One region of the Pseudomaricurvus sp. ABR4_320 genome, then DNA from elsewhere that is predicted to be linked to it. Evidence: riboswitches for the same ligand, from Rfam matches in the RefSeq annotation. Region 1 holds a riboswitch; each other region holds the start of a gene.
What was found. A riboswitch is a leader RNA that binds a small molecule or an ion and turns the genes downstream of it on or off. The one in region 1 is predicted to bind cobalamin.
Positions count from the first base shown of each region.

Region 1 (7,808 bases):
TAAGCGTGCGCAAGCCAGCTGAATCGTTGACACATTGGGCAGGACTTCCAGTCTGTCGACACAGAGACGACTGGCAAGATAACCGGCAATGCCGTGGCACAGTGGATCGCCCGAGGCGAGCACCACGCAATGCAAACCGTCATTAAGGGCATCGCGAATCCAGTCAATGGCATCACTTAGTCGACCGGTGAAATCTTTTGTAATGCAGTCTTTGTTAAGGCTTTGTTGACACAATTGCAGAGCGTTGGTCGAGCCAATAACAAGCTGTGCTCCTTTCATTCGTTGCATTGCCTGTTGTGACAAAGACGCGATGCCGCTGTCCAAAATGCCAATAATGGTGCACCTTTGCATTAGTGGGCCCTCTGTTCGTTCGCGGGGACTGCCGTTGCTTTTGTGAGATGGGTAGAGTCAGCTTCGGCAATCTGCTCGCCGTTGAAATCGCACATCAGTACTCGCAGCCGAAAGGTGTCTGGGTAGTTCTTCAAAATTTGTGTGACAACTCGGTTGGCAAGTCCCCGGTGAAAGCTGTCAGATAGACCGAGTTCGGCCATGGTTTCACTGGCGAATCGAGCGGTGGGTGCTGCGCGAATGGCCTCGCAGGTGGCCGTCGCTGCGCCGATTTCTTCGGCAATGTCAGCCAGCAATCCGGTATTGACTTGGGCGCGTCCCGCATGGGTTATGGTTTCGCCTTGAGCCATTTTGGTGAGCTTGCCAACCATGCCGCCGATGACAACATCCTGAAGTTGGCATTCCACCGCGGTATCCAGGGCATAGCTGAGAAAATCCCCCATTTGGATAAAGCACGCCGGTGCCAGAGTCGGTAGCGCCTTCATGACGAAGCTTTCTGTGCGGCCACCAGTGGTCAGCACAATAGTGGTGTTGCCCTGCTTTGCGGCAACTTGGATGCCCTGTATCACGCTGGCTCTGAAGGCGCTGGTCGAGTAGGGCTTGACGATACCTGTTGTTCCTAGAATCGATATGCCACCTAAAATACCCAGGCGCGCATTTAAGGTTTGTTTGGCCATCTCTTCGCCGCCGGGAACAGAAATGGTAACGTCTAAGCCATCGTTAATGAGCAGTTCATGGGCGATGGTTCGCACATTCATTTGAATATTTGCCATAGGCACCGGATTGATCGCCGGACCACCGACCGTGAGGCCCAGGCCGGATAACGTGACTTGGCCGACACCGCGACCACCGAGAATTTGAATTTGCTCTGCCTTGCCAGGCTTGCGGATAACATCGGCGGTAATGCGAGCGCCGTGGGTACAGTCAGGATCGTCGCCAGCATCTTTACAGATAACCGCATGGGCGTGATTCCCTTGTAAGTGGCCGTCTTCAACGTGAAAGGTAACTTGTTGCAGATTCGGCAACTGACAGGTCACGGTTTCTGGAACTTTGCCTTCAAGCAATCCCAAGGCAGCAGCGGAAGCCGCGGCCGCCGCACAGGCACCGGTGGTATAGCCGGTGCGTAGGCGTTCTTTGGGGGGAATTTTCTTTTTCACCACAGGCTCATCACGTTGGAATCTGCGCTTGCTTACGCCGTTTGGGTTGCCAGTGAAAAGAGTGCATGAATCGCCGCAACAACCAGGGTGGAGCCACCTTTGCGGCCCGTGGTGGCTATCCAGGGAACGGCGTCGATACTCTCCAGTAGGGCTTTGGATTCCGCGGCAGAGACAAATCCGACGGGCATACCAATCACCAGCGCGGGCTTCAGTTGTTCTTCCCGAATCATGCGAATAGTTTCCAAAAGTGCAGTGGGTGCGTTGCCGATACCAACAATGCTGTTATCCAACAAGCCTTGATCTCGGGCTTTACGCATAGCCATAACCGCACGTGTGCTGTTATTCGTTTTTGCGTCGAGAATGACGTCATCATCACTGATAAATTGGTGGGTATGGCATCCAAAATGTGCGAGCCTGGGTTTGGACAAACCCACGCAAATCATTTCGACGTCAGCCACGATGGCGCAGCCGGATTGAATGGCGTTGAGTCCCGCCGTAATTGCCTGGGGGTGGAACGCGGTGCGCCCGTTGAACTCAAAGTCAGCGGTTGCGTGAATCATGCGGCGCACCACTTGCCACTCGCCATCGCTATAGGTGTGCTGACCGGCTTCGCGATCGACGATCGCGAAAGACTCATGCTCGATGGCTTGTCCCAGTTTTGTCAGTTGTTCCGTTGCTGATGAAGGGGGGCGAGACGTCATACGCGGATGGATTCCTGTAGTGGATGGCTGTGGTGGTGATGTTGATGGCCATGTTCTTCAGCCAGTTCACGATATTTGCACCCATCACAGGGCAGAGCATTACGGCTATCGCCATTGCGAGCGTGAGCAACGCGCTGATTGAGTAATTCAAATATTTCCGCTTCGAAGCCAAAGTACTTCATGGCGATAATTCGCTGATGGGGATATTGCTGTTTGAGATTTTCGACCTGGCGATCAATACGCTGTATCAATTTTCCAGTAAACAGATAGTAGGGCAGGACGACCACTTGCATGGCGCCCAGGCGTATTTGTTGCTGAACGACTTTTTCAAGGCGTGGCCAGGTAATACCGGTAAACGCAATATCCATAATTTCGTGTTTCGAAGACTCTTGTAACCAGCGAGCCATCTTGGCGACTTCGCCATTGGCCTGCCGATCGCTTGATCCCCGGCCCAAAAGAACAATCGAGGTGGTTTGAGGGTCGGGATGGTCGAGTTCTGCCATCGCCTGCTGAAGACGTCGCTTCAAAATCGAAAGAATGTGGTCATTGGCACCGAGGTGCGGCATCAGTGTGAAGTCAACATGGGGGAACTCCAAACGCGCCGCGGCCACTGCGGCGGGAATTTCCATTTTTACGTGACCCGCTGCATTGAGAATCAAAGGAATGACCACTACTTTACGGGCGCGCCTCGCGGCTTGTTGCAAGCCTTGGTGCAAGAGAACTTCGGCAAATTCGATGTAGCAAACATCAATGTGAAGATCGGGTCTCGCGTGTCGCCACTGAAGCGCAAATTTTTCGATTTCCTCGTTGCCTTGTCGCTCTCTGGATCCGTGTCCAATCAGAAGAATTACGTCATCCATTAGTTGGCTCCTCGATGCTGCTGGAAGGCGGCACCGTTGCTTTGCGAAAACGATGACTGAAGTCAGCGCTGTAGAGTTTCGATTTAATGAGAGTTGTTTTTGACCTGGCTTCAAGCGTCGGGCTGATAATAATCATCGCTTGGCTAACAATGTTTTCTTGTTGGCAGTCGTCTCTTAGCTTGCGCAAGTTCGTTCGCACTACTTTTTCCTCGTTCGGCCAGCTGGCTTTCTGCACAACCAGCACCGGGCTGTCATCGCTCCAACCGGCAGCTAACAATTCTGTGCGCACGGTTTTTAATAGCGTGATCGAAAGAAACAGGCAGAGGGTGCAATGGTGTTGCGCGAGAGACGAGAGCTGTTCTCCATCGGGCATTGGTGTACGACCGGCGACACGGGTAAAAATAACGGTTTGCGTAATTTCCGGAAGCGTTAGAGATTCCTGAGCAATTGCCGCCGCTGCCAGCGCTGATGAAATACCCGGTACCACTTGTGTGGAGATGCCTGCGGCGTCCAGTGGTTGAAGCATTTCCGTTAATGCACCGTACAAAGTTGGATCACCGGTTTGCAGTCGAATGACAGTCGTGTGGTTGTTCGCTTTGTCGATGAGCCACGCGGTGATTTCCTCCAGTGTCATACCCTTGGAGTCTTCGATCGCACAGTGTGATGGCGCCCATTGCAGTGCCGCCTGTGACACCAGGGATCCGGCATAAAGAATCGCGTCGGCTGATGCGATAAGGTCGCGACCGCGCACAGTGATTAAATCCGCAGCACCGGGACCAGCGCCGACAAACCAGACACAACCGGCCATCTTAATAACCCGGAGTGGCAGCTTGTTTATCTACGGCGTTTTTAGAAACGCAGGTTTTTGTGAGTATGGGGGCCACAACCGACCTTGCTGGCAGTGTACGCAATAGCCGAATAGTTCCCAGTGTAAGCAGTGGTTCAATCACGAGCATTGGCAGATAGCTTGACGCCCAAGCCAACCAGGCTGTTGAAGAGATCTGTGCGTCACTCAAGGATAGCCAGAAACCAACCATCATGACGATGCCGCTGTAGTAAATGCCATCAAAAGTGACAAGCTGTTGCCAGCCAAAGGACGTTTGAGCCTTGGATTTACGAAAGGTATCAACAGCGATCAATGGTATAATCAGGGTCAGTGAATTGACGCCTAAATGAATGAGATCGGTGGGCTCAAAGATCAATCCTTGTAGGAGTAATCCAACCGAGAAACCGAACAAGGTTGGCAGGAAACCCAGGCAGAGATAGATCGTCATGGCACCGATGAAATGGACCTCTGAGGGGCCAACAGCAAGATGGAAGCACTGCATAAACACGCTGAAAAAAAACGCCGCGACAGCCGTTTTAATCCAGAGTAATGGTTTAGTGAACAGCGGTTTAGCATAGCAGGCTAAAAGGCTCACCGTCGCCACATCGGCGCAGGCAACTTTAACCGCAGAGAGGGTAGCAGGTTCAATGTGCATCGCTCATTCCTTGCAAGCTTCGGCGGGGGAGCGATAGCGATCGAATACCACAAAGGGCAAGCGCAATGGCGCTGGTATCGACACGCCACCTGCCCTCCGCAGATTGTGTGGTGCAACTGCCAAATTACATGGTGCAGTTACTTACTATTAGGCCGGTATCCGGACTTGTGAGAGATTGACAGAGATACAGATCAATCCGAGCGACGCCTTCCCATGCGTTAGCACAGTGGCTGGTTGTCGAACGCGACTCACTTACCGTTGCGGGGGCAGTGCCGGAATGGCGAACAGTGTCTACTGTCGTTTCACCGGCTTCCCGTTTAACCGTTGGAGAGATAACTCCGCGGGCACCTGATTGAAGGAAATACTAAAGGAGCGAATTAATCTGTGCAACAAGAAGTGATGAAAAATATATGGCAGTCTGCTGTCGTCATGAAAAATAGTAAGAGTTCACTTACATAAATACGTGATGCTCATCGTGAAGTCTGAGCCGTTTGTGTTGTCATCAATCTGCCATCGGTCGGACTCGAAAATCGGGCTATAATGTTGATAAAAGTGCCATGAGAGAGTGGTTTATTATGCCGGGAACATTTATTAGTCACGCGGAAAATCATCGCTCTAACCGAGTCGGGTGGCTGCGTGCTGCCGTCTTGGGGGCGAACGATGGCTTGGTGTCGACGGCGAGCCTAATCGTCGGTGTCAGCGCCGCCAGTGTCACTCATTCCGACATTTTACTGGTCGGCGTGGCTGGTTTGGTGGCGGGTGCCATGTCGATGGCGGCCGGTGAGTATGTGTCTGTCAGTTCTCAGGCGGATGCTGAGAAAGCTGATTTAGAGATGGAGCAACGCTCCCTTGATGAGAGACCCGGATTTGAGCATCGAGAATTGGCGGCGATTTACCGGGAGCGGGGGGTAGATGCGGATCTTGCAAAAGAAGTCGCCAGGCAGCTGATGGACCACGACGCCTTGGGGGCTCATGCTCGAGATGAAATTGGTATTACTGATGTTGGCAGTGCGCAACCGATATTAGCGGCGGTGTCTTCCGCAGCGGCGTTTACGGTGGGTGCTCTGCTTCCCTTATTCGTTGCCTGGCTGTCGCCTTTGAGCTCGGTACTTTTTTGGGTGCCGGTGGCGTCGCTTTTATTTTTGGCGTTATTAGGTGGAATCGCTGCCAGTGTTGGCGGTGCCCCTGTCATGAAAGGCGCTCTGCGAGTTTTCTTTTGGGGGGCAATGGCGATGGCGCTAACCGCGTTGGTCGGCAAACTGTTTGGCGTGGCGGTATAGCCTGCATTAATACGAATCGGCTTACGACTTAACGTATTGATCTACCAACGTTTGTATCTTCAGTTTGATGATGTCTGCCAACATCAACATCTTACGTTCGTGTTCTTGGCGGGCGATATCATAAATTTGTTTTTTTAAGGATTCGTCGCTGTCCTTGGGGATGGTAATAGACCATTCCGTAAAAAAAGTATCGTAGCTGTCGATGGTTTTGATGAGTTCAAATTTGAGCTTTTCTCGATCCTTTTCAGGAATACTTGCCAAAGACCGTTCAATAATGGCCTCTAAATTCGATGGTTTTTGTTTTTTGGGAACAGGAAATTGAATAATTTCAGACATAATTTTCTCTGTGCAGGGGTTCCCTTGGCTATTTGACTCAAACTAATCCTGTTAACATTTTCCTGGTTTATCATCATTCATGCCAAATCATGCAAAAGCGGCGCGGAGGGCTTCTGTGGTCAGTAGCGAATATCCTGACATTCGCGATACGCCCGCTGCGGGTTTCTGTGTTATCGATGTTCGCGTTTGGGGGCGTCTAACGGACGGTGATATCGAGCTGCGACGCCATTGTTGTTAATCCAACATTTTGTACAGAAATTTCGTCATGCTGACGAATTTAAGACATGTTTTGCCGGCTGGATTCTGCTCCTGAGGGCGATTTAGGGAAAACACTCGGCTGGTGTATTTCTTGCGACAGCGGCTACACGTATTCATCAACGTAGAGCGCGATTGCGATGGAAGAAGACGATTGGATTATCTGGAATGGGGCTCATGGCGTATTTGACCGTGTCACTTTGGGAGAGCTGGAAGACGGTCAGGCATGGTTAGAAGAACCTTATGATATGGTCGGGCCTTTCGATCTTGACGAGCTATTAACATCCGGTCGAATTCACTTTGCCGCCTGCATCGTTATGACGCAAGCGCGCTGGCAATTGGATCAACAGCAGTTACGAAGAAATTCGATGCGTCAGCGACGAGCCGCTGACGAGCGCCGGTCTCGCCGTCAATCTTACTACAATCAGCGCAACGCAACGCCACCACACATTGAGCATGAGCATCGTCATCATTTGGGCTTGCCAAAAGACGGTAAACTTCAGGTTACACAAATCAAAGCAGCCTATCGCCGTCTTGCCCAAAAAGCCCACCCCGACACAGGCGGAGATGCTGAGTTGTTTGTGAAAATCACTCAGGCGAGGGATGCGTTGTTAAAGATTGCGTCATAAGGTTGTTGTTCCAGCCTTTGCTCGAAATCAATGCGATAAACGCCTAACCATAGAGGTTTTCCTGTATGGAACGATTGTACTGATCATCAATCGCTGCCGCAGCCGCCGCATCTTGATTCGTCATTGCAGCCAACATTTGGCCGGGACTGGGTAAGTTTTTTCGATCAAGTTGCGAGGAAGCATCCCATAAATGGGCTCGGTTTATGGCCTTGCCACAGTGAAAATAGACTTCTTCGACACTGACAATAATGGCAGTTTTCGGTGTCTTTCCATTTTCTGCCAAGGCATTGCATGCGTCCTTTGATGCTTTCAGTCGTCCCCGCCCGTTTATCCGCATAAAAACGTTCAGACCGGGAAAAAGAAACAGCATTCCCAGCCGATCATCCTGTTCTAAATTGCGTAAGGATTCGATTCGATTATTTCCAGGCCAATCGGCAAACGTGACCGTTTTACTGTTTAAGACTCGAACAAAGCCTGGCGGCCCACCTCGTGGTGAAGCGTCCAATCCATTTTTGCTGCCCGTTGCCAAGCAAAAAAAAGTTGCATGCGATAGGTATTGTTCATGGAACGAAATCAGTTCAGGCAGAACGGCTTTTTGGATGCGCTCTGATGGTGGGTCATACAAGCTGTCTAGGCTGGGGGGCGTCGCTGGTCGTTCGGTGTCGCTCATGGGGACCTCTGATAATTCGCGGAAGGTGTCACCATTGTCGCTGTGTTAAGCTGGCGTGACTAAGTGATTGACGCCAATTAATGGCGGTTTG
Region 1 is NZ_JBSWVF010000002.1:429,053-436,860, forward strand. Features, by position in the region: gene cbiE (precorrin-6y C5,15-methyltransferase (decarboxylating) subunit CbiE) at 1-351, opposite strand, end outside; gene ACXAFR_RS05090 (cobalt-precorrin-5B (C(1))-methyltransferase) at 351-1,505, opposite strand; gene ACXAFR_RS05095 (precorrin-8X methylmutase) at 1,538-2,206, opposite strand; gene ACXAFR_RS05100 (sirohydrochlorin chelatase) at 2,203-3,066, opposite strand; gene cobM (precorrin-4 C(11)-methyltransferase) at 3,059-3,874, opposite strand; gene ACXAFR_RS05110 (energy-coupling factor ABC transporter permease) at 3,876-4,547, opposite strand; cobalamin riboswitch at 4,681-4,914, opposite strand; gene ACXAFR_RS05115 (VIT1/CCC1 transporter family protein) at 5,105-5,827, shown strand; gene ACXAFR_RS05120 (hypothetical protein) at 5,849-6,163, opposite strand; gene ACXAFR_RS05125 (hypothetical protein) at 6,279-6,401, shown strand; gene ACXAFR_RS05130 (DnaJ domain-containing protein) at 6,559-7,047, shown strand; gene ACXAFR_RS05135 (pyridoxamine 5'-phosphate oxidase family protein) at 7,091-7,717, opposite strand.

Region 2 (7,808 bases), on a different contig from region 1:
AACACTGCGCCCCAGGTCGTCAATGGACTCGACCTGCTGTTGAGCCAAGGTCTCGCTGTTTATGACGCCAATTAACCCGTCATAGTCAAAGCTGGACACCGCGCGCTTTGGCCCAACGACTATAACCTCCTCAAACTGAGGCTGAGCGCTGACCCCAGAAGTAAACCCCACGCCAAGCCCCACACAGAGCACAAAGGTCGGCGCCTGGGCACGAATAACAGGAAACATCGTGTCTCTACCCTTCAACAACTGCAAGGCCGTCAGGGTGAACGTTCTTGCTGTTATCGACCACCGCATTCCGGTTCAATATGGACGGGATCCGGGCCAATTTGTAATAATTCTTATTATCGACTAATGATGCAGATCGAGAGGTATCATGATCAAAGATCGCAATATCGCCCAGAACGGGCTAGCCCCCCTCCCCGATGCCGTCGGCATGAACATTAACCACTATCTGCAACCTTCCGACACTTACAGCGGGCAGGTGAGCCGCTTACACCTCCGTGAGGGGTTTGATCTATCGGTCTATGACATCACGACCAAACAACCCCAGGAAATCAAAGCCGGGACCGATCCTTGTGTGTCGATCAACATCATGATTAACGGTGGCGGGTTGGCAATGATTCACAACAAAGATATCAGTAAGGCCAACATTGCCTATTGGGCATCCACCACCTACGTTTGTGTGATGTATGAGGCCATGCATGAAACCATGCATTTGCCCGCGAATACCCACTTAAAAGGCATTGATATCCGATTGAGTTTCAAGCTGTTCAATCGACTCAGCGGAGCGCCCCAATTTACAACATTAACCAAACACCACCCCTGGCATTTGAGTTCTTCCCATGAGACGTGGATTGGTTTTCAGAGTGCCACCCAACCATTACTGACGGCTGCTAATTGCCTTGTAGAGCAAGTTCATTCCAACCAGCCCAATGATCTCGTCATTGAAAGCAGAGTACTTGAAATTCTCACTACGGTATTTAACCAGCTTGAACGAGTGCAACATCTTGAGCTGAATTTACCCGACGCCAAACAGAGGCGCCTGTTGAACAATGCGCAACAGTTACTGCTTGCGGATATGGCACATCCTTGGACGGTTTGCGAATTATCCAAGCGTGTCGGCTTGAGTGAAAAGAAATTGAAAAGCGGATTTAAACAGACATTTGGCCTACCGGTGTATCACTATTTACAGCAAGCGCGCCTGGACAAAGCCAAAGAGATTCTTGAAACCAGTGAAGCATCCATAGCCGATATTTCGCATCAGATAGGCTATGCGAATCAAAGTCACTTTGCTTACCTCTTCAAACGCCAATTTGGTCATTCGCCGTCCCAAATCCGCCGAAACTCAAAGGCACATCCAGCAAATGTCGTTGACACGAATCCGCTGAAAGAATCTATCTAAGCGGCGCCACGTCCGGTGCTTTTACTAAACGCGTTAACGCCTCTAACAGTGCCCGAACTTTTGGGTGGGTTAAGGAACGCGGCGCACTTTCTTCAAGACGCCGGTGAGCATAGGGCTCCAACCAGAGTGTGTCGTCTTGGCAGCGATTTAGACAAAACGCAAATTCAACACAGGTCAAAATAAAATTCGATGCCACCACTGGGGGTTGCTGTGGCTTACCCAGCAATGCATCCGACAACCTTAAGGCGACTCTATAGTCACAGGCAGCAAATAAAAATCGTCGTTTTCTAACCTGGGACCTCGCCAACTGCATGGTTTGATGCCAATGCCACAGTGTTGCATCAGGGTCTACGCCATCATCAACATCTTTCGCAGAATCTAAGCCGCTCATAAAAACTCCACAAACGCTTTGTTTTCTGGCTTACAAAGCCGCCGCTTTCATGAGGCGACAGCATTCGTTTAAAACGCTGTCACCAGCACTGTCGCAGAACTATAAATGAGAACCATTACTATTTACAAGCGGTTTTACAGGTGAGACACTAGACCCCATCGACAACCCTTACCTTGGCCAACACAACGGGGATACCATGAAAGAGTTGCCCATCTGTGAGCAGTGGCACCAACATACAGATGAAGCCGTCAGGAAATCTCAGGGCGGACTTTTCTTCCAATCCATTGAATATCATCGACAGGCGCTGACCCTCGCACACGATGCCTTCAAGGAGATGTCGGTGGACGCTGATCTTGAACGGGCCTTTCCCCTAGTAGGCGAGAGCTACCATCACCTGGCAGACACCTACACGGCTCTCGGCGACTATGAAAAAGCTTTTCACCAATACGCCTGCGCCATCGATTTTATTACCGACATTCTGGATTTTTCACCATCCTCGGAATCATTGCGCGTCGCGGCAAACCGCTCTTTTTATGAAATCTCTTCCTCCTGGGAAGCGTTAATACGTCAACACTGGTCACAATTTTCAGTTGACCATGAAGAAGAGAAAGAACGACAGATTCAGTGTATTGAACGCAAACTGTCAGTCTCGGTGCCAATCAGTACCGTCAAACAATAGACAGAGACACAACCGACTCTTTTATCCCGAACGATGCCAAAAACAAAGGTTTTGCAAGAACTTTCTGTTTGTTCAAGTTCCTCTTTCTATGAGTACATTGCTGTGGGAGCACGGTGTAAAAAACACGCCGTAAGTTCATCCAAGTAGACTCGATGCAGTTTTCGCGCTGCAGACGATTTACCACACCGTGTGTTCATTTATTTCAGTCGATAGTCGTCAGTACCGCAGACAGACAGCCACCATTCAAAAAGGATGTAGCGCAAACATGGATCAGACAGAAGCCGTTGCCAATGCCGGCAGTGAACGCTTTACCGTATTCCCTCTTTTGTTCCAAACCTTTGCCTGCACCATGGCCATGATGGCCTTTGTCGCACTCATTGGTCCGATTGCTCGCAGCCTCAATCTGATGGCGTGGCAGGTCGGCTTAGCTGTCACTGGAGGCGGAATCGCTTGGATTGCATTTGCGCGTTGGTGGGGACAGATGAGCGATCGCCGAGGCCGGCGCCCTGTAATGATGATGGGACTTGTCGGGTTTTCCATCAGCTATTTTCTACTGTGCCTGTTTATAGACTACGCACTGAAGCACAACGTGCTATTGTGGCTGGCGTTTCTCGGCTTATTTTTAGGGAGGGGATTGATGGGACTTTTTTACGCCGCCATCCCCCCGGCCTCAGCAGCCTATATTGCTGACAATGTCGAGCCCGACCGCAGGGGAGCGTTTATGGCAGCACTTGGCGCAGCCGGAGGTGCGGGTATGGTGTTTGGACCAGGGCTCGCCGGCGTGTTATCAACCTACAGCTTAGTGGCGCCGCTATACCTCATTGCTGTCTTACCGGTCATTGCACTTGTCGTCATTCATTTTGGTTTACCACCCAGCCCAGAATTAACGCCGGGAAAAAAGCCCGTTGTGCATGTGCATGATGTCAGACTCCGACAACCTAATCTGGTGGCGTTTATCTCGGCATTGAGTGTTGCGGTTGCCCAAATTACGGTCGGTTTTTTTGCTCTTGATAAACTGGGTCTTGAACCCGCCCTCGCCGCCCAGACCTCAGGCATCGCATTGGCGGTCGTGGGTATTGCTCTCGTTCTATCCCAAGGCCTATTAACCAAAATTCAAGCATCACCCGTTTTCGTAATCAAGATCGGAGCCATTATTGCCGCACTCGGCTTTACAGCGGCAGCCTTTGTGGAATCGCGGCTAGGAATCTGGATGAGCTATGGCGTCGCTGCCGCAGGTATGGGTTGGGTATACCCATCAGTGTCTGCGTGGGCGGCAAATTCTGTCGAATCTCATGAGCAAGGCGTCGCCGCGGGCACCATCAGTGCCATGCAGGGACTCGGAGTCATCTCCGGACCGTTAATTGGCAGTTTGCTGTATGAGCTATCACCCGTTTATCCCTATTTGTTTATCGGCTTTTTGATTACGTATGTCTTTTTCCTTTTGTTGCTCACCCAAAAGCGTTAGTGGAATAAAAACCTGGGTGACGATAAATAGTATTTTTGAGATTTACATAACAACTCTAAAGACGGATTAAGAATGAAACAACGACTTTCAACACCCTACACCGCCATAGCAGCACTCGCTGGTATGGCAACAACGCCCTGTATTGGACTTGCGCAAGTCAACGAAAAACTGGAGGAAGTTATCGTTCATGGTACGCAAGATTCAGGACTGTCCTCGGTTGGCAGAAATGCGCTAAGTGCCGATGAGCAAGCAAGGTCAATTCAGATCTTTAGAGCTGATCTCATCGACCGAATAAACCCAAAGGGACTTGATGATCTACTTCCCCTGAGTTCTGGTGTCGTCTATTCCGGCTCCGGTGACGGACGTGAAACCTCCTTCGCCATGCGAGGGTTTGATACCACGCCGATTTTGCGGGATGGTTTCCGTATTGAGATGTTTGGCGCGCCAGAATCAGAGGTCTGGAATTTCGAACGTGTAGAAGCCTTGAAAGGTCCTGACTCTATTATTTATGGAGAAGCCAATCCAGGGGGCATCATTAACTTGGTCACCAAGCGCCCCCAACAAGAAGATTCAACAGTCCTGGGGATGGAACTGGGCAGTAACCCGTCTTTCAGCCCGAGATTTGATATCAACCGAGCCTATGACAATGTCGCCGTACGCTTGGTGGGTCTTTATGAAGAAGACGACGGCTGGCGCGATTTCGACGACAGTAATGAAAAGTGGTCTTTTGCTCCTTCCATACGCTGGCAAATCACTGAAGATACGGTACTCACCTACATCGGCGAATATGTCAATGATGATGCTCAAGCAGACTTCGGTACCATAATCTCCTCAAATGGCAGCCTTACTTCAGCGCCTGACGAACAAGTCACCAGCGATCCCGGAGATCGAATCGAACGACATTTTTATATGTCTGGATTGGACCTTCAGCATGCTATCAACTCAGATTTTACCGTTGAATTGCGTGCTAGACAGTTTGAAACCGAGTACGAATACAGTGAACTCTGGTTACCAGTATCCTTTGATGAAACCACGCAGCTTCTGCGCCGAGCGCCAGCCGTTCAAAGCCAATCCACCGACGAAACTGCTCTACAATTCAACTTATTTGGTGATGTGTCCGTTGCCAATATCCGCAACCGTTTTACTTTTGGGATCGACTGGCGAGACACCGATCAACAAGGTGGAACCCTATATGACCCCAGCGGAGCTCAAGACAATTATTTGAATTGGCTAGATCCTGATTATTCCGTCAATCCACCAGCAAGGGAGGATATTCCAGCCTTTCCTGGCTGGGAAACGGTCGGTGAGCGAATCGGGATATTCTTTCAGGACAACATAGATTTAACCGACAGCCTACTGTTTAGCTTCGGTATTCGCTATGATGACAACGATATGACTGAGAGCGCATACTATTCCACAGTCTATCAGGGAGGAGTTCGTTACACGATTAACCCTTCATTGCAAATCTATGCCAGCTACTCCGAATCGTTTATTCCACAGTCCGCCTATGATGCTACCGGCAACCTACTCGAACCCGAAACCGGAGAAGGTTATGAAGTCGGTATCAAAGGCAAATTGTTAGATGAGAGCCTGACTTACACCGCCGCTTACTTTGATATCGATAAGACCAACGTCGCAATTACCGATCCCAATTTCCCATTGGCGTCCATAAATGCAGGAAAGCAAAACTCAAAGGGTGTGGAAGCAGACCTCTCTGGTCAGATTACCGATCAAATGAGCCTGATTTTCAGCGTAGCCTATATGGATACCGAAGACGAATACGGCGCCCCGCTGCCCAATGCGGCGGAAATGACATCCTCAGCATTTATAACCTATCAAATCACCGACGATTGGGATGCCAGTATTGGCTATGAACATGTCGGCAAGCGCGAGACTGCAGGTTATGAGATAGATACACACACAATTCTCAATGCTGCCGTCGGCTATGGAGCAGGCCCTTGGCGAGCACAATTAAACCTCACGAACTTGACCGACGAACGCTATCTGGATGCGCTATCCTACGGCAACATTGCCCGAGGCAACTATGCCGGAGCACCGTTTGCAGGCAAACTGACGGTGAGTTACAGCTACCAGTAACAACAGCTACTCAGTCTATTAAACTACCACCATGATGCTGTGGTCGCTATCGACTCTGGACAAGCCATGGCCGGATGGCTAACCTTGCCATTGCTGGTGGTGCAGTCGCATGTTTTTTACCTACGACTGCCTGAAAAGGGAATCCGGTGAAAATCCGGGACTGACGCGCAGCGGTAATGGGGAACAAAACCAACACGCCGAAAGGCAAGGCACTGCTATAGCAAGCGGGAAGCTGTTGGTTAAGGCCAGTAACTGTGTTTACAATGCCCCAGAGTCCGAAGACCTGCCAGTGTACATGGCTCTCGTCTTCGCGATTCAGGACGCCAGCACGACTCGACGAAGACGCTTGACTACTCGGTTAACATGTCTACGCGTCGCGCTTTGCTGCACCCATTTTTCGAAGACACGCCCTTTTAAGATATTCGACAGGAGTGTGTCACTATGCGTATTTTACCCTATATTCCCCTTGCTTTCTTGACCTCCTGGGTATATGCCCAAGACTCGGAGACTTTGGAAGAGCTTATCGTTACGGGACAATATCTGGAGGAGTCAACTCCTCTAACTCTACAAGAATACGGCAATCAGGTAACCGTGATTTCTGACGAAGTCATGCTCGAGCGCAATTTTGTCGATGTGACTGATGCTCTAAAGACAATGGTTCCGGGTCTGCATATTTCCCCTAAGAATGGGCCCTTTGATTACTTTTCCGCATCCCTGCAAGGGGCCAGAAGCCAGGATATCCTCTGGTTGGTCGATGGCGTGCGCATAACCAACCGACTTTATAATGGTACCAGCCCTCTGGACACGATTCCCGCACACATGGTTGAGCGTGTGGAAGTTCTCAAAGGTGGTCAAGGTATATTCTACGGTACCCAATCGGTCAGCGGTGTGGTCAATATTGTCACAAAAAACTTCACCAATGAAACCACAGGCGCTATAGGAGCAGGGGTAAACAGTAATGATGGCTACAATCTGAATGCCTACGCTAGCGGTGCTAAGGGAGACCATCAATTTGTTATTTTTGGCTCAAAAGACGATGCCGATGGATATACACCTTTCGATAAAGGCGCTTTTCAGCCGAGCGCGACCGATAGAGATCGTGGCTACGATGTACGCACCGCAGGAATAAAGTACAGTTGGAACATTTCTGATAGCACAAGACTATCCGCCCAATACCAACACACCGATGCAGACCTGGATTATGCTCGCCCGAACCTTAATCATAAAACCAAAAATGCCCGCGAGGAGACCATAGCCACGATCAAGCTGGATACGGAATTGACTGAACAAATTCAGCTCTACGTGAAAGGCTACCGCCACACCTGGGACACCGACTACACGCGTTTGTACAACGAGCTTGACGACAACGGCGCGCTAACTGGTGGCATCACTACCATCAATGACAACACCTACTGGGGCTATGAGGACTACGGCTTCAACGCCATGGCAGAATTTCGCCACGGTGAGCTGTTTGAGTATGTGCTTGGATTTGATCAACAGAACTATTCCGCAGAAGACGACGTATGGCGCATTGCCGATCAAGAGGAAACGGTCAATGCAGTATTTGGTCAAATTCGCACGAGCGACCAACTCTTTACTCACTCCTTGTTTGCTCTGGGTGTTCGTAACAACCGCCCTTCCGACAGTAAAAACTCAACAGTCTGGAATCTGACTGGCAAGCATACGCTCAGCAATGTTTGGTATGTACAGGGAAATGTTGGGACTTCATTTCGACTACCAGATGCGGAGGCATTGTTTTTAATTGAATATG
Region 2 is NZ_JBSWVF010000001.1:363,104-370,911, forward strand. Features, by position in the region: gene ACXAFR_RS01520 (TonB-dependent receptor) at 1-228, opposite strand, end outside; gene ACXAFR_RS01525 (helix-turn-helix transcriptional regulator) at 377-1,405, shown strand; gene ACXAFR_RS01530 (hypothetical protein) at 1,398-1,796, opposite strand; gene ACXAFR_RS01535 (tetratricopeptide repeat protein) at 1,993-2,475, shown strand; gene ACXAFR_RS01540 (MFS transporter) at 2,741-3,940, shown strand; gene ACXAFR_RS01545 (TonB-dependent siderophore receptor) at 4,013-6,037, shown strand; cobalamin riboswitch at 6,115-6,342, shown strand; gene ACXAFR_RS01550 (TonB-dependent receptor plug domain-containing protein) at 6,479-7,808, shown strand, end outside.
Region 2: it holds a riboswitch for cobalamin, as region 1 does, so the genes downstream of both, ACXAFR_RS01550 (TonB-dependent receptor plug domain-containing protein) here and ACXAFR_RS05110 (energy-coupling factor ABC transporter permease) in region 1, are expected to answer to the same signal.

Region 3 (7,808 bases), on a different contig from region 1:
TGATCCACTGGGGATTGAGGTAGCGACTGCGCAGTTCACGCAACAAGGCATCCGGTAATTGATCGATACGAAGATTGGCATTATCGGCGTGATTAATCACTGAGCTTTGAGGCTGCTTACCGGACACAGATTCGACGGCCATATTTAAGCCACCCAAATAATCAAAGGCGTCGTTGTTATCCATAAGACCATAGAGGTGGCTTGCACGGCCCAAGTAGGTATCCGTTACACCCGCGAGCTGTTCGCGAAATAACGCCTGACTCGGTTCACCCGACAGGCCACTGCCGAAGACATGTCCCATACGTTGAATAAACACATCGGACAGTTCGTCGCGCTGATCCCAACTGCTGGAGCGTTCTGCCATGCGATTTATACCCGCGCCGTAGCTGCCCGGAGCTATCCCGAATACCCGCAGACTGGACTCACGCCCCAGTTCTTCGGCATTCATTTCTGGCTGTTCGGCGAGACGTCGGCTGGCCTCTGCCACCCAGTTGGCAGCGACCCGGTTACTGTCCAAGGATTCCTCGCCTCCGAGACGCTCACCGTCTAAAGGTCGCAGAGCGGCTTCCAGTGGAACAAATAGCGCGGGATAATCGCGTTTGATGACATCCGCACTGGCGTCCAGTGCCAGTAAGCTGGCCTTATCCAGCAACACCAAATGAGAGCCGTAGAGATCGCGAAACAGGCCCGAGGTGTTAAAGAGCACGTCCAATCGCCGAGGTTGCGTGTCGTCCAGGGGCAGGCGCTCTAAACCCTTGATAATGCCACGGCTATTCCAGACCGGACGCACCCCCAACAGCCGCATGCCAAAGGCGATCATCGCGCCTTCGTCCCTAACCGCATCGGAAGCCCACAAAATCACCGCCTGTTTACCCCCATCCGTTTCTGTCTCAATATGTTTTTCAAGAACAGCTTCCGCCAGTTGACTGCCAATGTCGTAACCCACTCGCGTAGGCAGCAAGCTGCCATCCAGAGAATGAAAGTTGCGCCCGGTGGGCAGGGCTTCCGGCGTACGGATCGGATCGTTACCTTTGCCGGGGGCAACGAAGCGACCCTCCAGGCCAGCCAGCAAGGCCGTCATTTCCTGGGATGGCGACTGTGCCAGATGAGTTCGCCACAGGGCCAATTCATCCGCATCTGGATCACTGCCCTGGGCCATTGACGCCAGCATGGTCTGCAGCGCGGCCTCATCCCAATCGCGACCAAAGGTGTGTAGCCCCAACGGCATAAAGCTCTCTTGCAATTTAGTGAGATAGTGGCCGGTTTCATGGAGAAGAAATTCGTCATCAATGGCATCGAAGCCGACGCCGCGTACGGTCAGCTCCTCATCCATACTGGCCACCAGCTCATCGCGCAAATCCAGATCGTCAATGGCACGCCGCAGGGATTCGATGGCTCGCTCCCGCGTTGATGGATCGGTTGCTGCCTCAGCGCTTTCGATCAGCTGCCGCAGTTGCAGCAGGTTGTCGTAGATTTCCGTGGCGGCAAGCGGCGGCGTTAGGTGATCAACCATCACCGCCAAACCACGACGTTTGGCTGCGGTCCCCTCACCCACACCGTCGACGATGTAGGGATAAACCCCCGGAAGATCTCCCGCGACAATGCTCGGATAGTCTTCTTCGGAAAGGCCAACACTGCGCTTGGGAAGGAATTCGTAGGTGGAGTGTCGTCCCAGATGAACCACCGCATCGGCTTTGAAAATCGACTGAATATATTGATAGAAGGCCAGATACTGGTGCGGCGGCGGAAATGACAGGTTTGCGTGCAACAGCTCTTCGTTAATTTCCCAGCCACGAGGCGGTTGAGGACCGATAAACACGTTGCCGAACGTCAGCCCGGGAATCAGCAGTTTGTTATCCCAGACCATTACCCGCCCTGGAGGCGCGCCCCAGCCGCGAATACCTTCGATCTGCATCGCCAACAGCGCATCACTTAACGCCCGGGCGTGAGACCAATCTGCGGTCTCTCCCAATGCAACCTTGTGCAGCTCTTCTGTGTAACTGTGTTCCAACTGATCGAGAAGATCGAGCGCTCGCTCGCGTCCCTCATGGCGCAGGCCATCGACAGCGTGATGTAAATCCGCGATGGTATTTTCTGAAAAGTGTTGCAGATGTTCGACGCGGCTTTGGCGATCCTGCACCGACGTTACATCCGTCAATGAAGCCACCGCTGCCTCCAGCTTGACTTCGAGCGCACCGAGCGGCCCGTTTTCCATTTCCGCCTGAACGGCAGCGGGCAATTCGTCAAACCAAGCTTGATAGTCCGCGGCAGCAATACCGGTGCCTGACTCAGCCATATCTGCCAGTGCGGTCGAATCTTCCGGGAGATTTACGCCTTTTGCCTGCAAAAGTTCGAGCAACTCTGCAGACGTTTTCGGCAGCTCTCCTGTTTTATAGCCCGCTTTCTGCATCGCCTGTAAAATTTCCAGCAGGCTGTCGGGAACATTCAGATTATCGGCACCGATGTTGTGTCTACCGGGAGGATGATTGTAATAAACAATGGCGACCCGCTTGTCGGCATTGTCTTTCTTCTGCAGCGCTAGCCAGCGCTCGATACGCTTAACTTGACGTTGCACTTCTGCCGTTTGCGGCGTGCTGACATGCAATGCGGCTCCAGTTTCACGATCTATCTCATCTTCCGAACTGAGCGCCACCACTTGCGGTTGGCTGACGCCCTGCAATTCGGGCATGGCAACCCGGTAATGCACACTGTCTTTCGGCATGCCCTCCGTCGATAACTGATAGTCTGCCAGACTCCATTTATCCAAACGAATGCCCTTGATGATCGGAACGCCCAACTCTTCAAATTGCCCTTTCACCGCTTCGCGGCCGTCGCCACCACCGATGACAAAGTCCTGCAATGCAACCACCGCCGTCGGTCGCTCCTGCAATGTCGGCTCGCTCATAATTGACAGAATGCTGTCAATCGCTTTAACGCTCGGCGCCCCCCAGTCGGCCATGACGGAGACACAGGCACCGCTTAACTGTTGGCAGTAAGCTCGGTGCAGCGCCCATTCCCCACCGAGATCGCCGGTGTTGTGATCGACAATCCAGACAATCGACTCGGCGTCCTGTAACTCATTGAGCAAATCCGATTGAGAGAGCCAGGTTTCCTGACCATTGCTATGCAGCGCAAATCGCAATGGCGCCACGTCTTCCGGTGGTGCGACATTCTCTACGCCCGATAATACAGACAGCATGCGCTCGACATTGGCGACATTGCGGTTAAGCCAATAGGCGCGCAACCGCAGCCAATCGCGGTATTCCGGCCATTCAGCTACCACCGCAGCGAGTCTGTCTGGATTCCCGACATCGGAGGACTCACTGATGAGAGCTTCTGGCAAGCCATTCGGATACGACTTGCCTTGCGAATCCGTCGAGAGCCGATCCAATCGGTGATCGCTGTGCAAAACGACACGGTACTGTTTTTCGGGATAACGCATCTGCAGCAAACGCTCGATGGGCTCACCGAAGACGCCGAAAAACGCGACTGTGTCACTGGTATCCAGCAACTGCTGAAATTCACTCTGTGCCATCAGCTGCAACTGAGTCACACTGCGAATTTGAAACTGTATATCCGCTGAGCCATCTATGACGCGATGCGCACCGGCGACGATCGGAGCCAAAGACCGATCAGACACCACAACCAGCGTCTGGCGCGCGTCGGCAAAATGAGAAAAACATACGATAAAAGCGATGACTAGCCAGCGGCAGGCAGACGAAGGCCGAGCGCGACTGGCCCGGAGCAAATCAGGCAGCATGAGAGAAACTCTGTAAGTCTATGGGTCGTGCGCAGTTAACTGCACCTTAGAAAAAACCTGACACCCCGTCGGGTAATTTCATCAATGACAGGCCGGTCTCCGGGCTGACAGCGAGCTGTAAGAAATCCAAAATCGCTGACAACAGCAAGCGTTGGGGATAGTTACCGCATTTTTCTCTCGACCTTCCCATGCCATTTTTTGACACAGTGGTTGCGACCATCAGGGCGATAGCGCGTGAGAGACACTGATTTACCGTTGCGGGGGCAGCGCAGGAATCATCACATTAAGCGAAATCACCTGCTTCCCGTTTCATCTGCAAAACGTGAGGTCATGCAGACACCTGAAGCGCACGATAATACCCGCCAGATTGCCTGAGTCAAATACGCCAGCACTATTTGGCGCAAACAACCCATTTACAATGCTAATGATAATTCTTATCATTAGCATTGTCATACCCACAGACAGCCAAGCTCAGAGAGATGACCATACCAAATCAGCACCAGGCTACGTCGTTAAACGTACTAAGAACCATGGTTCGCAACGCCGAGGAACCGGACAACCCGCACCTGCTGGGAAAGTGGCTCTCAACGGAAAACGAGCGTGTTCGTAAAGCTGATCCTACCACCCGTCGGCAATCCCACATCCACCAATTTCAACTCATGCTGGATGTGGTTGCCGACGAATTATTGCCTTCCCAATGGCGCTGCCTTTGTCTGGACAACATACACAGGCCCTTATGTGCACTGCGACGCGCCACCGAAGGGGCTGACGCCGATTCACTGATACGAGAGCTTTTGCATGAACTTGCCGTGACCTGTAGCTATACCGGCCACAGCCTCAGGCAATAGAAACATCGACAGTGAGCGACTGATACGAACCTATTCCCCCAACAGACTCAGGCCGCAAGCGCCTTCTAGGAGTAAAACATGAGTGACATCCGCATCGAAAAAGACAGCATGGGCGAACTCGAAGTCCCGGCCGATGCTCTCTACGCTGCTCAGACACAACGCGCCATCAACAATTTTCCCATCAGCGGTGAGGCGATGCCCGCAGCCTTCCTGCGTGCACTGCTGCTGGCAAAACGTGCCGCCGCTACCGCGAATGCGCGCCTGGATATGATTCCCGGAGACATGGCGAGCGCCATCTGCAACGCCGTAGACACGCTTTTAGAGGGAGACTTTCGTCAGCATTTTCCCGTCGATGTGTACCAGACAGGCTCGGGCACCAGCACCAATATGAACGCCAACGAAGTGCTGGCAACGTTAGCGAGCCGCCAATACGACAGCCCTGTTGGCGCCAATGACCATGTCAACTGCGGCCAGAGCAGTAACGACATTATCCCATCGACAATTCACATCAGTGCCGCCCTGGAAATTCACGAACGATTGCTGCCAGCTCTGGAAACGCTGGAGAGTACGATTCGCACCAAGGCACACAGCGTGCAGGATCATATTAAGACCGGGCGTACCCATCTCATGGATGCCATGCCCGTGCGCATGAGTCAGAGCTTGAATGCGTGGGCTGATCAACTCGCGCAAAACGTCCGCACCCTACGACAGCAACTACCGGCACTGCAGTCACTCGCACAGGGTGGCACGGCAGTAGGCACAGGAATCAACGCCCACCCGGAGTTTGCCTATGAATTTTGTCGCGCACTCAGTGATGCCACCCACATTCAGTTCGTGCCAGCGGCAAACTTTTTTACCCATATTGGCTCCCAGGATATCGCAGTTTCTGTCTCCGGACAGCTGAAAACCACGGCGGTTTCCATCATGAAAATCGCCAACGATTTACGCTGGATGAACTCCGGGCCGCTGACGGGCCTTGGAGAAATCGAATTGCAGGCGCTGCAACCAGGCTCGTCCATCATGCCGGGGAAAGTGAATCCTGTTATTCCCGAAGCTGCGGCCATGGTCGCGGCACAAGTAATTGGTAACGACACCGCCATCACGGTTGCGGGCCAATCCGGCAATTTTGAGCTGAATGTCATGCTGCCACTGGTTGCCAAAAATCTGCTGAGCAGCATTGAACTGCTCACTAATATCTGCCCGCTGCTGGGCGAGAAAGCCATTGCCAGCTTTACCGTGAAAGAAGAAAAACTCCAGGAAGGACTGGCTCGCAATCCCATCCTGGTGACGGCGCTCAATCCCATTATTGGTTATTTGAAAGCGGCGGCAATTGCCAAGTCTGCCTATCAACAAGGACGCCCCATTATCGATGTCGCAGAGGAAGAAACCGACCTCAGCCGCGAAGAACTCGAACGCTTGCTGGATCCTAAAAAGCTGACGGAAGGCGGACTGCAAGGGTAATTCTCATTGGCTAACATTTGGGCCGACAACGCCCTTTAAGCAACACTACTGGTGGCCAATTGTCTTTCGGCTCTAGCCGACTGGCCACCAGATATTCTCTTCAGCGATAAACTAGCGTACCTATTCGACGTAGCGTTGATATGGCGCAAATAAATGCACATGATAATAATTTTTATTTGCGCATAACGGTTTGTTATCGGTATAGTAAGCCGTCTTAGGTCGGCGAAGCTTGGCGTAAAAATCATTATTAATGGTTAGCATGCCACTCGATATGCCGTATACGACCTTCTGACATTTTAACCCTGGCCAAGACGACACGCCTGTTAGAGCTTCGCCAGAGAAACCTATCCGCATGGACTGTGGTATCCGTTGTGCCTCTACTCGTCATCGATTGTATTGCGTCATTGCTTGCGCTCGTGAGCAGCGTTGTCTTTTATCTGGGCTGCCCCAATCAGCAGTGGCTACCGAAACGCCCTCTGCCATTTGCTCCCGCTGCGATAGTAAGCCTGATCATAGCCGCACTTAGTGGCTGGCTGTTTTCCTTTCACTTGTCGGCAATTTCCTCCGTGTTCGCCGTCATCACGTTGATAATGCTGTTACTTGGCCTGCTCCCCTTCGTCAGCCCACTGTCACAACCGGCCAACAACATCGCCAAAAAAAGTGGACTGGTAAAATCGGAGTCAGCAGGACGCTACCGTCCCCGCTGGTGGTTGCGCACCCTGGGCGCAGCACTGCTTACCTACCCGCTAGCGGTAGGACTCAGCGGACTGCTCGGGTGGTGGCTACCCGGCCCCATGACCGACGATGTGAAATCGCAATTTGTCATGTGGTTGATAACACCTCTTTGGCTGCTGCCAATCAGTCTTGCGTTTCTGACACCGAGAGTGATCTCTTTACTCACCAGCCTCGCAGCCCTAAATGGCGTGGTCTACGGGCTACTGTGGATGACCACCAGCGGAGCCTAAACCATGCGCATCGAGTACTACAAAACCTACAATCAAATCCATACCTGGACGGGCATTCTGTCGGGGCTTTTGCTGTACATTTGTTTTGTGACGGGCGCACTGACCATGCTCAAGGTCCCTCTCAATCAATGGGCGCTGCAGGAATCTGCCAGCCTGCCAGCCATCGCCGAGCAAGATTACGACCGCTTGATTCAAGAGGTATTGACCAACTACCCGGAATCTCACCACGAATTAACCGTCAACCTGCCAGGCTCCTGGCCACAAAGCGCGCCGGTAACCTGGATCGTTGAAGACCATGACACCCACGCCGCCACCGTGTGGCAGGCCAGTTTCGACGCCAGCGGTGATTTGATCGCCGAGCCAGCCTCGGTGTCAGCGATCGGGGAGTTTTTTGACCACCTTCACAGAACTGCAGGTATTCCAGGCGGCTCGGGTCACGACGCGATAGGCACCTACGTCATGGGCGTGGTCGCAGCACTTTATTTTATTGCCATGGTGTCTGGACTCATCATCTTTTTACCCACTTGGTTCAAAGATTTTTTGACCTTGCGACGCGGCAAGAATCGCAAACGATTCTGGCTGGACTTTCACAATATTCTCGGCATTTCAGCGCTACCGTTTCACATCGTCATCGCGATTACCACCGTCGCGTTTGCTTACCATGATATCTTTTATGACACGCTCGGCAATTGGGTCTATAAAGACACGCCGATGTTTGATCGCCCGGCTGCGACGGCGGAAGCCCGCCCCTTGAGCGACCTCGCCAGCATTGCT
Region 3 is NZ_JBSWVF010000005.1:93,096-100,903, forward strand. Features, by position in the region: gene ACXAFR_RS11910 (cobaltochelatase subunit CobN) at 1-3,760, opposite strand, end outside; cobalamin riboswitch at 3,834-4,119, opposite strand; gene ACXAFR_RS11915 (hypothetical protein) at 4,240-4,608, shown strand; gene ACXAFR_RS11920 (class II fumarate hydratase) at 4,687-6,069, shown strand; gene ACXAFR_RS11925 (hypothetical protein) at 6,441-7,034, shown strand; gene ACXAFR_RS11930 (PepSY-associated TM helix domain-containing protein) at 7,038-7,808, shown strand, end outside.
Region 3: it holds a riboswitch for cobalamin, as region 1 does, so the genes downstream of both, ACXAFR_RS11910 (cobaltochelatase subunit CobN) here and ACXAFR_RS05110 (energy-coupling factor ABC transporter permease) in region 1, are expected to answer to the same signal.

Region 4 (7,808 bases), on a different contig from region 1:
CGTCCTGTCGCTGCCATACTTGGGCCATTACCCGGGCGATTTGTACACGCTGCTTCTCGCCACCGGAGAGAAGCGTATAGTACTGCCGACGCAGATAGCTGACATCCATAGCCTCCAGTGCTGCGCTGACGATCTCGCCATCGATCGGCTGCCCCGTAGCATGGGGCATACGCCCCATGGCGACCACTTCTTCTACGGTAAATGCGAAACGCAGATCACTGTGTTGTGGCAACACAGCCAGGTGCCTGGCTCGATCTTCGGATTGATAGGTCGACAGCACGCGCCCATTTAATCGGACCTCGCCTCCATAGTGCTGAAAATCGCCACTGGCGAGCTTCAACAAGGTCGACTTGCCGGAACCGTTCGGGCCTAACAGCGCGCAGATTTCTCCGGGCGCCACCTGCAGCTGAATGTCCCTAAGTACGGCAATATTGCCCAACGTGACGGAAGCTCCAACAATCTCCAGCATCAGAAGTTCCCCAACAGCCGCTGACGACGCAACAGCGATAGAAAGAACGGCGCTCCCAACAGCGAGGTTAAAATGCCGATAGGAATCTCTCCCGGCGCCATCAAATAGCGGGATGCCGCATCGGCCAATACCAACAGCGACGCACCGGCCAATGCGGAACAGGGAATTAAATACCGGTGATCCGGGCCTATCGCCAAGCGCACAATATGGGGAACCACCAGACCGACAAAGGCAATAGTGCCGGCCATCGCCACACACAGTCCGACCACCAGCGCCACCAAAACAATCATCTGCTTTTTCACTTTTGCCACGGGTACGCCGAGGTGTCTGGCTTCGCTCTCGCCCAGCAAAAAAGCGTTCAACGTGCGGGCAAACACCGGGCTTAATAACAGTATGCTGCCTAAGAGCACTGCGGATAATCCAACCTTCTGCCAGGTCGCACCGGCCAAGCTGCCCATTTCCCAAAGGCTGATCTGTCGCAGCATCTGGTTATCTGCAATAAAACTGAAGAATTTATTGAGTGCGGCCGCCAACGAATTGATGGCAATTCCCGCCAGCAGCATTGTGGCAACCGATGTTCCATTGCTGTTGCGGGCGAGCGAGTACACCAAGAGCGTAGCCAGTGCCGCGCCGAAAAAACTGCAGAGAGCAATCAGCGTTGTTCCCAGAAAAAAGCCCCCGGTTAACAACGTTGGCCCCAGCACGATGGCCAGACTGGCCCCTGCCGAGGCGCCTCCAGAGACTCCGATCAATGTTGGATCAGCCAGGGGATTACGAAACAGCCCCTGCATAATGACGCCAGCCATGGCCAGGCTGGCACCGACAAGCGCTGATAACAGAACGCGAGGCAGGCGCAGCTGCTCCAGAATCATACGATCACTCACCCAAGAGCCACTTTCATCGCCACCAAACGGGGTGATGATTTGAGGGCCTAAAACCAGGCCCGCAACGATGGCAATGGGCAACAGAACCATAAGCCCTGTCACCAAACTGGGTGCAGTAATTCTCCTCACTCAGACGCAATCCATTGAATGGATTCTGGCGTTAAAAGCTGAAACGGGCGCCGGCATAAAACGCGGCACCGGAAGTATTGTAATTGGTGATCTCAACATAATTTGCATCGAATAGATTTTCAGCGCGAGCGTAAAACTCAATCGCCGGAGAATAAAACCAGGTAACCGTGGCATCCATGGTTTCATAATCATCCAGGGCAACGCCAGAATTATCGATGCTGTCGTAAGATCCACGCAGATTGCCGTTAATGCGCAATTGCCGATCCCAAACAAACCATTCAGCGCCAACATTAAAGTATTCCCTTGGGCGTCGTGGCCGCTGCTCCCCTTCGGAAGTCTCAGTTTCATTAAAGGTGGCGTTAGCGTACACCTGAAGGTTGTCGGTGAGGGCAGTTTCCATGTTTAACTCAACACCGCGAGATTGGCTCGTTCCCTCGTATTGCAGGTAACCACTGAAACCTTCAACATCAAAAGAGATTTCATCCTCAATTTCCTGCCAAAACAAGACGACTTCAAACTGATGCCGATCGTTCATGATGTATACGATGCCGGCATCAACACCCTGGCTTTTTTCTTCTGCCAACTCGGTTTCTGCCGCCTCTCCAAAGGCATATCCCGAGCGCGTGTTGTACCACTGCTCGTAGAGGCTAGGCGCTCTGAAGCCGGTGCCGTAGCTGGATTTAAGCTTAAGGCGATCGCCGTTTTTTAGGTCCGTAATATGGGCAGCGGTCAAGCGCACACTGGTGTGCTCACCGAAGACATCATTGTCATCGTGACGCACTCCGGTGCTGTAATAAAAATTCTCCCCCAGATGCCCCTGCCATTCAACATAAGCACCGACCTGATCCTGTTCAGTCTCGTTGAGTTCATCGCGCTGCTGTTCGTAATCTGCCCCATAAATCAAGTAGTCGCCACTGTCCAGACGATAGCTACCGAGATAATTGGCCTGATCCAATAACGACAGATACTTGGGCGTCGATGAGCTGAGTTCGCCATCCTGGTAGTAGTGCCTAACGACACGATTACGGGCAACACCCAGCCTGTTGGTGAACTGGCCGCGATCCATATTAAACGCCAAACGGCCAAAGTTCTGATCGAACTCGTCTTCCCGATCCGTCGACGTCGCACCGCTGTCGTATTCGTTTTCCCCTTCCACATGGCGACCCACTGCCCGCAGACTCATGCCCTCGGCCAGCTGTACCGAAACATCACCATGAAACGTTGTGTTTTCGTAGCCATCATCATCCGCGACAATGACATCATCACTGCGGGTGTTATAACCATCGGTGGAAAAATCTGCCGCCGATAGCGAATAGCTGACAGGCCCACTGATACCCCGCGCATTACCGCAAAATTCCGTGGTGCCATAGCGTCCGGTTTCGGCGCTCAGGTCACTGGCAAAACCCGCTTCGGGCGATTTACTGTAGAGATTGACAACGCCACCGGCATCGGCGCCGTACATCATACCCTGGGGGCCGCGCAACACTTCGATGCGCTCCAAACCACAGGTGAGCATATGCTGCAGGCGAGGTGATACCTGCGTCGCACTGGGATCCGACATTTTTACACCGTCGAGATAGACAACGGTACGGTAGTCTTCTTCACCACGAATCCGCAATGACGTTGATTTACCTGCCCCACCGTTGTTGCTGACAGCAATCCCCGGCATGGATCGCATGAGATCTGCCACGTTCAATTGGCCACGGGCTTCGATTTGCTGCTCAGACAAGTCGCTGACCGAGGCACCCAGTCGATAAGCGGGAATGGGCAATCGATGTGCCGATGTCATTACTTCTTCAGAATAGGGTGTTTCGGCAAACGCCGACACAGGAGTCAAAACACCCAATGCCCAACACACGGCCGGCAGGGAAATTCGGTTTATCATGGTAGTCCTCAATCGACTTTGGAATAAACGGAAAGATCCGTCTTCCAGCTAAAGGGGGATTGAGGGAGGGTAAAACGTGGAGTCACCAGAGAGATGAAACAGGCGTATTCACTGCCTATTTTCCACAGATAAAGCCCTCCGCTTCATCGTTGAGCACCTCAGCTTTTGGCATGCCTGGAGCACGAGGCGTATTTCCAACTGGCCGGTGTCGGGCTCTCTTCTTACAACCGCCGGTATGGCGCACAGAAAATTACCGTTGCGGGGGCAGCGCTGGAGTTGCAGGCGGTTGATACCGCACTGGCGCACCAGTCTTCCCGTTTAACCCATCCAAATGAGGATTGGCACCTGTCGAAAGCCGGGAGACTAGCGCCAGCGCATCAAACAGTCAAGAAATGCAGCAGACTGCGAGATGGTTTTCTACACTGAAAAGACCACTGCTCTACCCCGCTGACGTTACTGAGATAGGAGAGATTTCCCATGCATCAGTTCCAGAACCGCCATCAAGATCGCCGTTTGTTCAGCCGCATCGAATTCCACTGCGCCTCAGAGATACGCCGTGGCGGCCAGCGCTGGGCTGGCGAGCTGCAGGACATCTCCCTGGCCAGCCTGCGCATTGGTCAACTCGAAAAGGGAGGCTTGCATCCTGGCGACAGAGTGCTCGCGACCCTGCACCTTTCTTCCGGTTTGGATATCAAGGTGGCCGCCACGCTCAGACGCTGGGACGGCAGTGCCTGGGCCATGGAATACGACTGTCTGGATTTAGACAGCGGCCGCCATTTACGCCGTTTACTGGAATTGAATCTGGGCAACAGTGATCAGATCCTGGAGGAATATCAGGAGATGGCCGTCAAACACCGATTGCATTAAAGGACGGATTTTGCCCAACTCATTTCGTGGTCGCCAAGATCGACGCTGCTTTCCCCGGTGCCCACTCACTCTGCGCGCTAACCTTCTCAGACGCGGCATGCGCTGGCGCTGCCGTGTCGTCGATTTATCCTTTCACGGTGGGCTTGTGGAAATGTCCTCACCCAGCTCCCTACGCCGGGACGAGCCCATCGAACTTGAACTGCTGCTCGCAGAAGGCCCACCACTCCTCCTCAAGGGCCAGGTGTCCCACCGCGAGGGACAAATGATCGGCATTACCTGTCGCGCCATAGACATCGACGACCAGCACCGATTGCGTACTTTGCTGGACGATTTCTGATTCAACACCTTAGACAATTCCAAGCGCCAGCTCACGCTAGTCAGACGAAATCGCATCCAGTGCCTCTTGCAGCGTTTTAACCGCAATTACAGTCAGGCCGGGTAGCGCCTCTCTGGGTTTGTTGGACGCGGGAACGATGGCCGTTTTGAAACCGTGTTTGGCAGCTTCACGCAAGCGCTCTTGGCCGCTGGGTACCGGGCGAATCTCTCCAGACAAACCCACCTCGCCAAAGGCGACCAATTGAGGGTCTAGGGGACGATCACGAAAGCTGGATACCACCGCAAGCAAAAGCGCCAAATCGGCGCTGGTTTCCATGACTCGAACGCCACCGACAACATTGATAAAGACATCCTGGTCGCCGACAAACAAACCGCCATGACGATGCAGTACCGCCAGCAACATATTTAAACGGTTCTGATCAAGCCCCACCGCCACTCGGCGCGGACTGCCGCCATGACTGTCGTCCACCAGCGCCTGAATTTCCACCAACAGAGGCCGTGTGCCCTCCCACACCACCATCACCACAGAACCGGCGGCGACCAGCTCTGAACGCTGCAAAAAGATTGCCGACGGATTGCTGACCTCTCGCAACCCGCCTTCGGTCATCGCAAAAACACCCAATTCATTGACGGCACCAAAGCGGTTCTTACTGCCGCGCAGAGTTCGAAACCGCGAGTCGTGATCTCCTTCCAACAACATGGAGCAATCGATCATGTGCTCCAGTACTTTCGGGCCAGCCAGTGAGCCGTCTTTGGTGACATGACCGACCAGCAACACCACCGTCCCCGTCTGCTTGGCAAAGCGGGTCAAAAACGCCGCACTTTCTCTCACTTGGGATACCGACCCTGGCGCCGACTGAATATCAGCGAGATACATCACCTGAATCGAATCCACCACTAATACCTCGGGCTTCATTTGTTCGGCGACACCGATCAGGGTTTCGACACTGGTTTCAGACACCAGCTTCAAGTCTCCTAACGGTAACGAAAGTCTCCTGGCCCGCATCGCCACCTGCTGCAGTGACTCTTCCCCGGTACAGTAAAGTGTGGGACGACTGCTGGCGATGTGACACATGGTTTGCAGCAGAAGGGTCGATTTTCCCGCACCCGGATGCCCACCGATTAATACCACGGATCCCGGCACCAGACCGCCGCCGAGAACCCGATCAAACTCGCCGGATCCCGCACTGAACCTTGGCAGATCCTCCAGACTGATTTCTGCCAGGGTTTGTACGCGATTCTCTTTCTGACCTGCGTAACCACTAAAACGGCCGCTTCCGCCACTGGCCGCTGCTCTGGGTGTACTCCCAAGGCGAACCTCCTGGAGAGTGTTCCAAGCGCCGCATTCCGCACACTGCCCCTGCCATTTACTGTAATCTGCCCCACAATCGCTGCAAACGAACGCGGTTTTACTTTTTGCCATAGGTTATAACTCTCATACGACAGCAGTCTGTTTATTTCGGGAAGGCCTTCCCATTCGCTTATGACAAACTATTGTCGTTCAGCGACTTGGAATCTGCAAAGTCCTTTGGCAGCCATTGGCTTATGGCTACGTCATGGCAGTGCAACCAGAGCTCGCCCCTAAAAGCTGATCAATTTGCGCTCATTTTGAAGGGAGACATTTCCTCCGACGACGCCCAAAATTCTGTTAAACTCACAGTCATGACTGCATCTCTTTTACCTGAACGCCCCCTGCTCATCATTCCATCCCTGGCAGCAACCATCGGCCTTGAAGAGGCAACACTGGTCGCAGCCATGGATGAACTTACCTGCGCCCTCGCGCCCGACGTCAGCGGTGGCTATCAATGGTTTCAGCTACCACCCGATGCTGTCGAACAACGCCTACCCTTTTGGGATCGCCACGACATCAGCCGGATCAGCCAATCTCTGCGCGCCCAAGGGTTAATTCTGCTGCGCTCGGCGCCCTTTGCAGAATCAAATCAGTTTATTTTTGCGTTTAATGTCAGTCAGACAGGGTCCAGTGAACCGGTGCGGGAAGCTACACCGGAACCGGCTGTCGCAACGTCAGAACCATCCATGGATGGCACGACGGTAGGCGCTACCGCCATCAGCCCCCAGTGGCGTCCCGATAGCGAGGTCATCGCCCGTATTCGGCAGCACAATATCTCTGACGATTTCATTCGTTCACAGATCCCGGAGTTTGTGACCTACTGGCGCGAGAGTGGCGAACATCATCGCTCTTGGGGCGCCAAGTTTTTGCAGCACGTCATCTACCAGTGGCGCCAACGCGAACGCTTTCAGGTTCGCAAAGATCAGGAAGCCAGCATTGCCAACGACTGGCGCCCAAGTTGGGATGCTATGGAAGTGCTGACCAAACATGCGGGCATCAACGCTCAATTTGTCGAAGACGCGATCCCGGAGTTTGTGCTCTACTGGTCTGAACGAGGGGAGAAATCGCGCACCTGGAATACCAAATTTATTCAGCACGTACGGCGCCAGTGGGCCCGATTTGCCTCCGCTTTGGAACATGATACCGAGCCCCGGCGTATTCCGGAGAATTGGCAGCCCAATGGCGATGTCATGGACATCTTAGCCCTGGCAAACATCGACAGCCAATACGCCGTCAGCCTAGTGCCAGAATTTGTGCTTTTCTGGCGTGACAGCAACCAGGTCTACAGCTCCTGGAACACAAAATTTCTGCAACACGTTAAATATCATTGGGCGAGACGCCATGCGCTGCCCATGACCGCGGGATCCACCCATGAAGGACAGCAACGACATCCTCAATCAGATCGAACCAAAGATCGCTCGATCGCCGAACAACTCAGCGACCGCAGCTGGGCCGGCTGATGGCCAACGCCAACAGCGTGCCCCTGCCAGCGACGAGCTGATCGATACGCTCAATCAGGTCTTCGAATTATTTCGGGTCAATTACCACAATCAATATTTCAGCGCCTACCCAAACCTGGAATCACTGAATCAGGCCAAGCGCCTGTGGCTGGAAACACTGCGCGAATTTACGCCAGAGGTCATATTGAGAGCAGCGCGCAAAGCGATTGAAGAATCCGAATATCTGCCGGTACTCAACCGGATGATCAAGTATTGTCGTGGCACACCAGAGCTGCATGGATTACCCGATGTCCACAGCGCTTATTTGGAAGCCTGTAATGCGCCCAGTCCTAAAATGGATTATCACTGGAGTCATCCGGCCGTCTATTACGCGGGTAAAGCCTGCGATTGGTATTTTCTTGCTCAGAGCTCAGAGCAGGTCTCCTAT
Region 4 is NZ_JBSWVF010000005.1:264,126-271,933, forward strand. Features, by position in the region: gene ACXAFR_RS12660 (heme ABC transporter ATP-binding protein) at 1-469, opposite strand, end outside; gene ACXAFR_RS12665 (FecCD family ABC transporter permease) at 469-1,482, opposite strand; gene ACXAFR_RS12670 (TonB-dependent receptor domain-containing protein) at 1,514-3,367, opposite strand; cobalamin riboswitch at 3,551-3,731, opposite strand; gene ACXAFR_RS12675 (PilZ domain-containing protein) at 3,845-4,234, shown strand; gene ACXAFR_RS12680 (PilZ domain-containing protein) at 4,245-4,571, shown strand; gene radA (DNA repair protein RadA) at 4,608-5,993, opposite strand; gene ACXAFR_RS12690 (DnaT-like ssDNA-binding domain-containing protein) at 6,233-7,381, shown strand; gene ACXAFR_RS12695 (replication protein P) at 7,293-7,808, shown strand, end outside.
Region 4: it holds a riboswitch for cobalamin, as region 1 does, so the genes downstream of both, ACXAFR_RS12670 (TonB-dependent receptor domain-containing protein) here and ACXAFR_RS05110 (energy-coupling factor ABC transporter permease) in region 1, are expected to answer to the same signal.